Regions from separate parts of the Sphingomonas sp. P3_C5 genome, predicted to be linked through region 2. Evidence: riboswitches for the same ligand, from Rfam matches in the RefSeq annotation. Region 2 holds a riboswitch; the other holds the start of a gene.
The links. Region 2 has a riboswitch for cobalamin ahead of AC1DVS_RS24750 (TonB-dependent receptor plug domain-containing protein). Riboswitches for the same ligand answer to the same signal wherever they lie in the genome.
Positions count from the first base shown of each region.

Region 1: another riboswitch for cobalamin. It lies ahead of metE (5-methyltetrahydropteroyltriglutamate--homocysteine S-methyltransferase); the one in region 2 lies ahead of AC1DVS_RS24750 (TonB-dependent receptor plug domain-containing protein).

Region 1 is NZ_JBFUHA010000001.1:27,065-30,467, reverse strand. It holds gene AC1DVS_RS00160 (MFS transporter) at 1-1,044, shown strand, start outside; cobalamin riboswitch at 1,115-1,319, shown strand; gene metE (5-methyltetrahydropteroyltriglutamate--homocysteine S-methyltransferase) at 1,433-3,403, shown strand, end outside.
Region 2 is NZ_JBFUHA010000015.1:12,195-15,597, reverse strand. It holds gene AC1DVS_RS24750 (TonB-dependent receptor plug domain-containing protein) at 1-1,606, opposite strand, end outside; cobalamin riboswitch at 1,736-1,935, opposite strand; gene AC1DVS_RS24745 (hypothetical protein) at 2,021-2,269, shown strand; tRNA gene AC1DVS_RS24740 (tRNA-Val) at 2,312-2,386, opposite strand; gene cpdR (cell cycle two-component system response regulator CpdR) at 2,442-2,825, opposite strand; gene AC1DVS_RS24730 (N-formylglutamate amidohydrolase) at 2,936-3,403, shown strand, end outside.

The DNA of each region.
Region 1 (3,403 bases), on a different contig from region 2:
ACCTCGATCTGCGGCGCGATGCCATCGCTCGCCTGGAATATCGCCATGTGCTTCATGATGGGCGCGGCGGCGGGCGGCATGCTGCCCGTCACCTATGCGCTGCTCGCCGAGATGATGCCCAACCGGCATCGCGGCTGGAGCCTGGTGCTGGTCGGCGGGCTCGGCGCGGTGGGTGGTTATTTCGCGGCGAGTGGGCTTTCCGCGGTGCTGCAGCCGATCTTCGGATGGCGCATCCTCTGGCTGGCGAACCTGCCGACCGGCCTCACCCTGGTGCTGCTCGGCGGGCTGATACCCGAATCGGCCAAGTTCCTGCTCGCGCGCGGCCGCAATACCGAGGCGGAGGCAGTGATGCGCCGCTTCGGCGCGACCATGCGGCGCGGCCCGGCGGTCGTCGCCGAGCGCGCGGCCGGGCATGGCGCGCTGACCGGCAAGAAGCTCGCTGGCAAGCTCGCCGCGCTCACCATGGCCGCGCTGACCTGGGGCCTCGTCAATTTCGGCCTGTTGCTGTGGCTGCCGACCGATCTCGTCGCCAAGGGCTATTCCGTCGCCGTGTCGAGCAAGCTGCTCGCCGAGAGCGCGCTGATCGCCTTCCCGACCGTCTTCCTGTGCGCGCTGATGTACAGCCGCTGGAGCACGAAATGGTCGCTGGTCACGATGGTCGGCGTGACTCTCGCCGGGCTTGCCGGGGTGCTCAACCTCGAGCTGGCCGGGGCCGGCAGCCCGGTGCTGCCGGTCGCGTTGCTGATCGTCGGATCGAACGGCATCATCGCGATCCTCCTGCCCTATACCGCCGAGAGCTTCCCCTTGCGGGTGCGCGGCCGCGCGACCGGCTGGGTCGCTGCCTGCACCAAGGGCGGCGGCCTGTTCGCGCAAGGCCTGAGCATCGCGGCGCTGATCCCGTCGATGGGGCTCGCCGCCACGATCATCATGGTGCCCGGCGCGGTCGCCCTCGCGCTGGTGGCGTGGTTCGGCCGCGAGACCCGCGGCGGCGATCTGCGTGATCTCGATGAGGCCTTGGGGCCTGAGGCGATGGTCCACGCCTGACGGTGCGTCGGGCTCATATAAAGATATAAAGAATTCTTTATATCTGTCTTGACGCAGCGCTACGGGGAGCTATCCTTGGCGCCGTCGAGGTTCTTCGTCCGGTCCTGCCGGTTGGAGCCAAGACGGGAAGCCGGTGCAATTCCGGCGCTGCCCCCGCAACTGTGAGCGGCGAGCGGCGATCCACTTAGCGTCACTGGTCCGGACAAGGGACCGGGAAGGCCGGATCGCCGCACTGACCCGCGAGCCAGGAGACCTGCCTCGTCAGATAACGTCCTCCGGCGGGGTGCCCGGTCAGGCCGCGTGCAACACCGCGCCCCGGCTTGTCATATGGGCGTGGACTCGTTGCCGCGCGTCCGGCCAACACCTTGCCCAACGCAAGGCCAAGTCGATGACCATCCAAGTCGCAACCCTCGGTTTCCCCCGCATCGGCCCGCGCCGCGAGCTGAAGTTCGCGCTCGAGGCTTACTGGTCGGGCAAGTCCGACGCCGCCGCCCTCAACCTCGCCGCCCTCGGTCTGCGCGCCGCCGGCTGGGCGCGGCAGAAGCTGCTCGGCGCCGACATCCTCCCGAGCGGCGACTTCTCGCTCTACGACCATGTCCTCGATATCTCGGCGATGCTCGGCGCGGTCCCGGCGCGCTATGGCTGGAGCGGCGGCAAGGTCGGCCTCGACACCTACTTCGCCATGGCGCGCGGGGCGCAGGGCCATAGCGAAGGCTGCGCCCACGCGCTCGACAGCACAGCCCAGGAAATGACCAAATGGTTCGACACCAACTATCACTATATGGTCCCCGAACTGGTCGCAGGGCAGAAGTTCGCCCTGTCGTCGAGCAAGGCAGTCGACGAGTTCCGGGAAGCCCGCGCGCTCGGCTATCACACGCGGCCGGTGCTGCTCGGCCCGGTCACCTGGCTGACCCTCGCCAAGGGCAAGGACGTCGACCCGCTGTCGCTGCTCGACGCGGTGCTCCCGGTCTATGAGGAAGTGCTGGCCCAGCTCGCCCGCGCCGGTGCCGACTGGGTGCAGCTCGACGAGCCCTGCCTCGTCCTCGATCTCGATGACGCCCAGCGCGCGGCGCTGAAGCGGGCATACAAGCGCCTGTCGGTGAACGGGCCAAAGGTCATGCTCGCCACCTACTTCGGCGCGCTCGGCGACAACCTCGAGCTCGCGACCGACCTGCCGGTCCACGGCCTGCACGTCGATCTGGCCCGCGCGCCCGAGCAGCTCGATGCGGTATGGCGGCGCGCCCGACCCGACATGCTGTTGTCGCTCGGCGTGATCGACGGCCGCAACATCTGGCGCGCCGATCTCGACGCCCTGCTCGCCCGCATCGCGCCGATAGCGGCCGAGCGCGACCTGATCCTCGCGCCGTCCTGCTCGCTGCTCCACGTACCGGTCGATCTCGCGCTGGAGACCGACCTCAATCCGGAGGTGACTCAGTGGCTCGCCTTCGCGGTGCAGAAGATCGGCGAGCTGTCAGTGCTGGCGCGAGCGCTCAACCACGGCGCTGGCTCAGTCGCCGAGCCGCTCGCGGCGGCACGTGCGGCAGTCGAAGCCCGCAAGACCTCGCCGCTGATCCATGATCCGGCGGTCGCGGCACGGCTGGCGGCGGTCGATCAGGCCATGACGAACCGGGCGTCGCCCTTCGCCGCGCGCAAGCCAGTGCAGCAGGCGCGCCTGAAGCTGCCGAGCTTCCCGACCACGACGATCGGCTCCTTCCCCCAGACGCCGGAGGTCCGCAAGGCGCGCGCCGCCCATATCCGCGGCGAGATCGACGATGCGACCTATGACGGCTTCCTCCGCGCCGAGACCGCCGAGACCATCGCGTGGCAGGAGGCAATCGGCCTCGACGTGCTGGTGCACGGCGAGTTCGAGCGCAACGACATGGTGCAATATTTCGGCGAGCAGCTCTCCGGCTTCGCCTTCACCCGCAGCGCCTGGGTGCAGAGCTATGGCTCGCGCTGCGTGCGCCCGCCGATCCTCTACGGCGACGTCGCACGGCCAAAGCCGATGACGGTCGAGTGGTGGCGCTACGCCCAGTCGCTCACGAGCAGGCCAATGAAGGGGATGCTGACCGGACCCGTCACGATCCTCAACTGGTCCTTCGTGCGCGACGATCAGCCCCGCGCGCTGAGTTGCCGCGAGATAGCGCTGGCGATCCGTGACGAGGTGACCGACCTCGAAGCCGCCGGCGCGAAGGTCATCCAGATCGACGAGGCGGCCTTGCGCGAAGGCCTGCCGCTCAGGCGCGCCGACTGGCAGGCCTATCTCGATTGGGCGGTTGAGTGCTTCCGGCTCAGCGCTTCAGGCGTGCGCGACGAGACCCAGATCCACACCCATATGTGCTATTCGGAGTTCAACGAC
Region 2 (3,403 bases):
TCGCGTCGATATAGTTGTAGTTCGCCGTGAAGGTCAGCGCATCGACTGGACGCAGTTCCAGCTCAAATTCGACACCCTGGGCGCGCGTGCGGGTGGTGTTGAAATAGGTGAAGGTGCTGAGATCGAAGCCGATCTGGTTGTGCGTGTCGCGGTGGAACCAGGTGGCACTGACCTTGGCGCGACGGTCGAGGAAGGACTGCTCGATGCCGAGATCATAGCTGCGCGCGGTTTCGGGCTTCAGGTTGATGGTGCCGTAATATTGCGCGAAGCGCTGATACAGGGTCGGCGCCTTGAACCCTTCGGCATAGCTGGCGCGCAGCGTAGTGCCTTCAGGCAAGGCAAGTGCGGCATTGGCACCGAAGCTGACATGGCCGCCGAAATCGCTGTTGTCGTCGTGGCGAACGCCACCGGTGACGGTCAGTATCTCGATCGGCTTGACGATCGCCTCGCCATAGAAGCTGGTGATGCCACTGGCATGGCGGTTGGAGCCGTCGAAGAAGCGGCTGTTCTCGTGCTCGGCGCCGGCGACGATGCGGACCTGCTCGACCAGCTGAAAGTCGCCCTGATATTCGTACCGCTCGCTGCGCCCGCGCGAGAAGAAGCTGACCACTGGGCCGAACGCCGGATCATAATTGTCGCGGTTGACGTCGGCGACAGTGAAGGCGAGGCGGTTCCGGAAGCGGCCATCGATCAGATTGGCGTGGAGGCCGGCATAGCCATAGATCTCCTGCGCGATCGAATATTCGGCGTCGTCGGCGAGGACATAGTTCGGGGCGGGGAAGCCGTCGAGATCGACATGGCTGTGCGCATAATAAGCGCGCAGGTCGATGCCGATTTCGTCGGTGAAGGCGATACCAACACTGCCGGTCGCACCATATTGTTCATAGCCATCGGGCTCGGTGCCTTTGGCGTAGGCCGAGATGCCATCTGTGCGGGCATAGCCGCCGGTCAGCGCTGCGGTTACGGGGCCGGAGCCGCCCGAGACGGCGGCATTGGCGAAGACGCTGTCATGCGAACCATATTCGACACTGCCGCGGCCCTGCAGGCCCTCACTCGGCTTCATGGTGGTGATGTTGATGACGCCGCCGATCGCCTGGCTGCCCCAGGGCACTGAGTTCGGACCGCGCAGCACCTCGATGCGCTCGACCGAGCCAGCGAGGAGGGCGCCGAAATCGAACGCACCGCCGGGCGAGGAGGGATCATTGACGCGGACGCCGTCGATGATCGTCAGTGTCTGCTCGCCCTCGGCGCCGCGGATGCGGACCGCGGTGAGGGTCCCGACACCACCATTGCGCGACACGGTCACGCCGGGCGTGGTGGCGAGCAGGTCGGAGATAGAGACGGTCTGGCGCTGCTCGATCTCGTCGCGGGTGATGACGGTTACGGCCTGGCCGATCTGGTTGGCATGTTGTGGTGCGCCGGCCGAAACGATGATGTCTGGCGGTAGGCGGACGAAGTCGCCGACTATGTCACAGTCGTTCGTCGTCTGGCAGTCGTCGGCGGGAGCAGCCTGCGGCGCGGCGGCGGCCGGCGCGTCCTGGGCGTGCGCGGCGGTCGCGGCGAGCAAGGCTGCGCTGGTCAGCAGGAACTTACGGTAATCGATCATGGCATTGCCCCTTCACATGGGGGCCGAGGGACCAGGGGCGCCTCTACACGACACCCGGTCCTTGCGGCCCGGTTCATGTCGTTCACTCGAGGTAACGCCCTCGTCCGCCCGGTGCATCCCGCCCGCGCGATGGATCGACTGTGGCGGGCAGGTCTCCTGGCTTCCGGGTCTTCGCGTGGCGCCCCGCCTTCCCGGGCGCGAGCCCAGTGGCGTGATGGAGCACCGGCTATCCGGTTACAGTTGCGGGAGCAGCATCGGTTTTGCGGAGAGGTCCGCGCACCGATTTCCCTCTTGATCCCGTCTCCGGGACCCGTCACGTGCGCGGCCTTAGCCACGGCGCCACCGCGACGCAAGCCACGCTATGGAACCTGATGTGCATCAAGGCGTTGCATGCAGGTTGGGAGGGGAAAGAGCATGTCGCTTGCCTCTGTACACAAGCTCACCACTGGTGGCTCCGCGCTCGTCGCCAAGGAACAGCGCGAGAAGCTCGAAGAGATGTCGCTCCTCTATGCGCGCGAGAGCGAGGCGGTGAGCGACGCCCAGCTCGACTCGCTGACCGATGCGGCGATCAAGGCGCGCAAGCTGCAGGACGCGACCTTCTGGCAGAAGGTGAAGTTCCGATCGCGGATGATCCGGGCGGCGGCCGGGGACGTCGGGCATTAAAAAAGCCCGCAAAGTCAGATGACTTCACGGGCTTTTTTAAAATGGTGGGCGTGGCAAGGATTGAACTTGCGACCCCTGCGATGTCAACACAGTGCTCTACCACTGAGCTACACGCCCACGCGAGTTGGGCGCTCTAGCGGGGGTTGTCCGCCTGCGCAAGCACCCTCACGCGCTAATTCAGGGGGCCCCGCGTGACGTTCTCCATTTCGAACATGCGATCGACCTCCATCACGAGGTCGCGCAGGTGGAAGGGCTTGGAGAGCACGCGGGCCTGGGGGACCGTCTTGCCGGCCTTCAGCGTGACCGCCGCAAAGCCGGTAATGAACATGACGCGCAGCTCCGGGCACATCTCGCCGGCCTTTTGCGCAAGCTCGATGCCGTCCATCTCGGGCATGACGATATCGGTAAGGAGCAGATCGAACGGTTCGGTCTGGAGCAGCGGAATCGCAGCGGTGCCGCGATCGACCGCGCTGACGGCATAGCCCGAACGCTCAAGCGCACGCGTCAGATACTCGCGCATCACCCGGTCGTCTTCGGCTAGCAATATCCTGATCATCCGTGGTCCCACCAATTACCCGAGCAGGTTTATGCTCAAATGACTTAAGATTTTCCAGCGAAGCTTACACCGATTGCGATGAAACCGGCCTCGCCCTAGGTTGACGTTCAATGGCCGATGCCCCGCTCTCCTTCGATCTTTACGGCGACGCCGAGCCGGCGAGTCCGGTCATTCTCTCGGTGCCCCATGCCGGCCGCGATTACCCCCTCGCCCTGCGCGCCGCACTGCGCGTGCCGCTGGCGGCTCTGACCGCGCTGGAAGACCGGTATATTGATGCCGTAGCAGTTTTGGCGCGTGGCCGCGAGACCATGCTTGTGCAGCGTCTGCCACGTGCCTGGATCGATTTGAATCGAAGCGAGCAGGAGCGCGACCCCGGGATCGATGACGGCGCGAGCCGGCAGTCGATGCCGATGATGTCCGCCAAGACGCGCGGCGGGCTCGGCCTGGTGCCGCGGCGTGTGTCGGGCGCGGGCGAGATCTGGCGGCGGCGGTTCGATGCCGATGAGGTGGCGGGGCGGATCGCGCGGGACCACCGCCCCTATCACGCGGCGCTGGCTGATGCGTTGACGCGGGCGCGG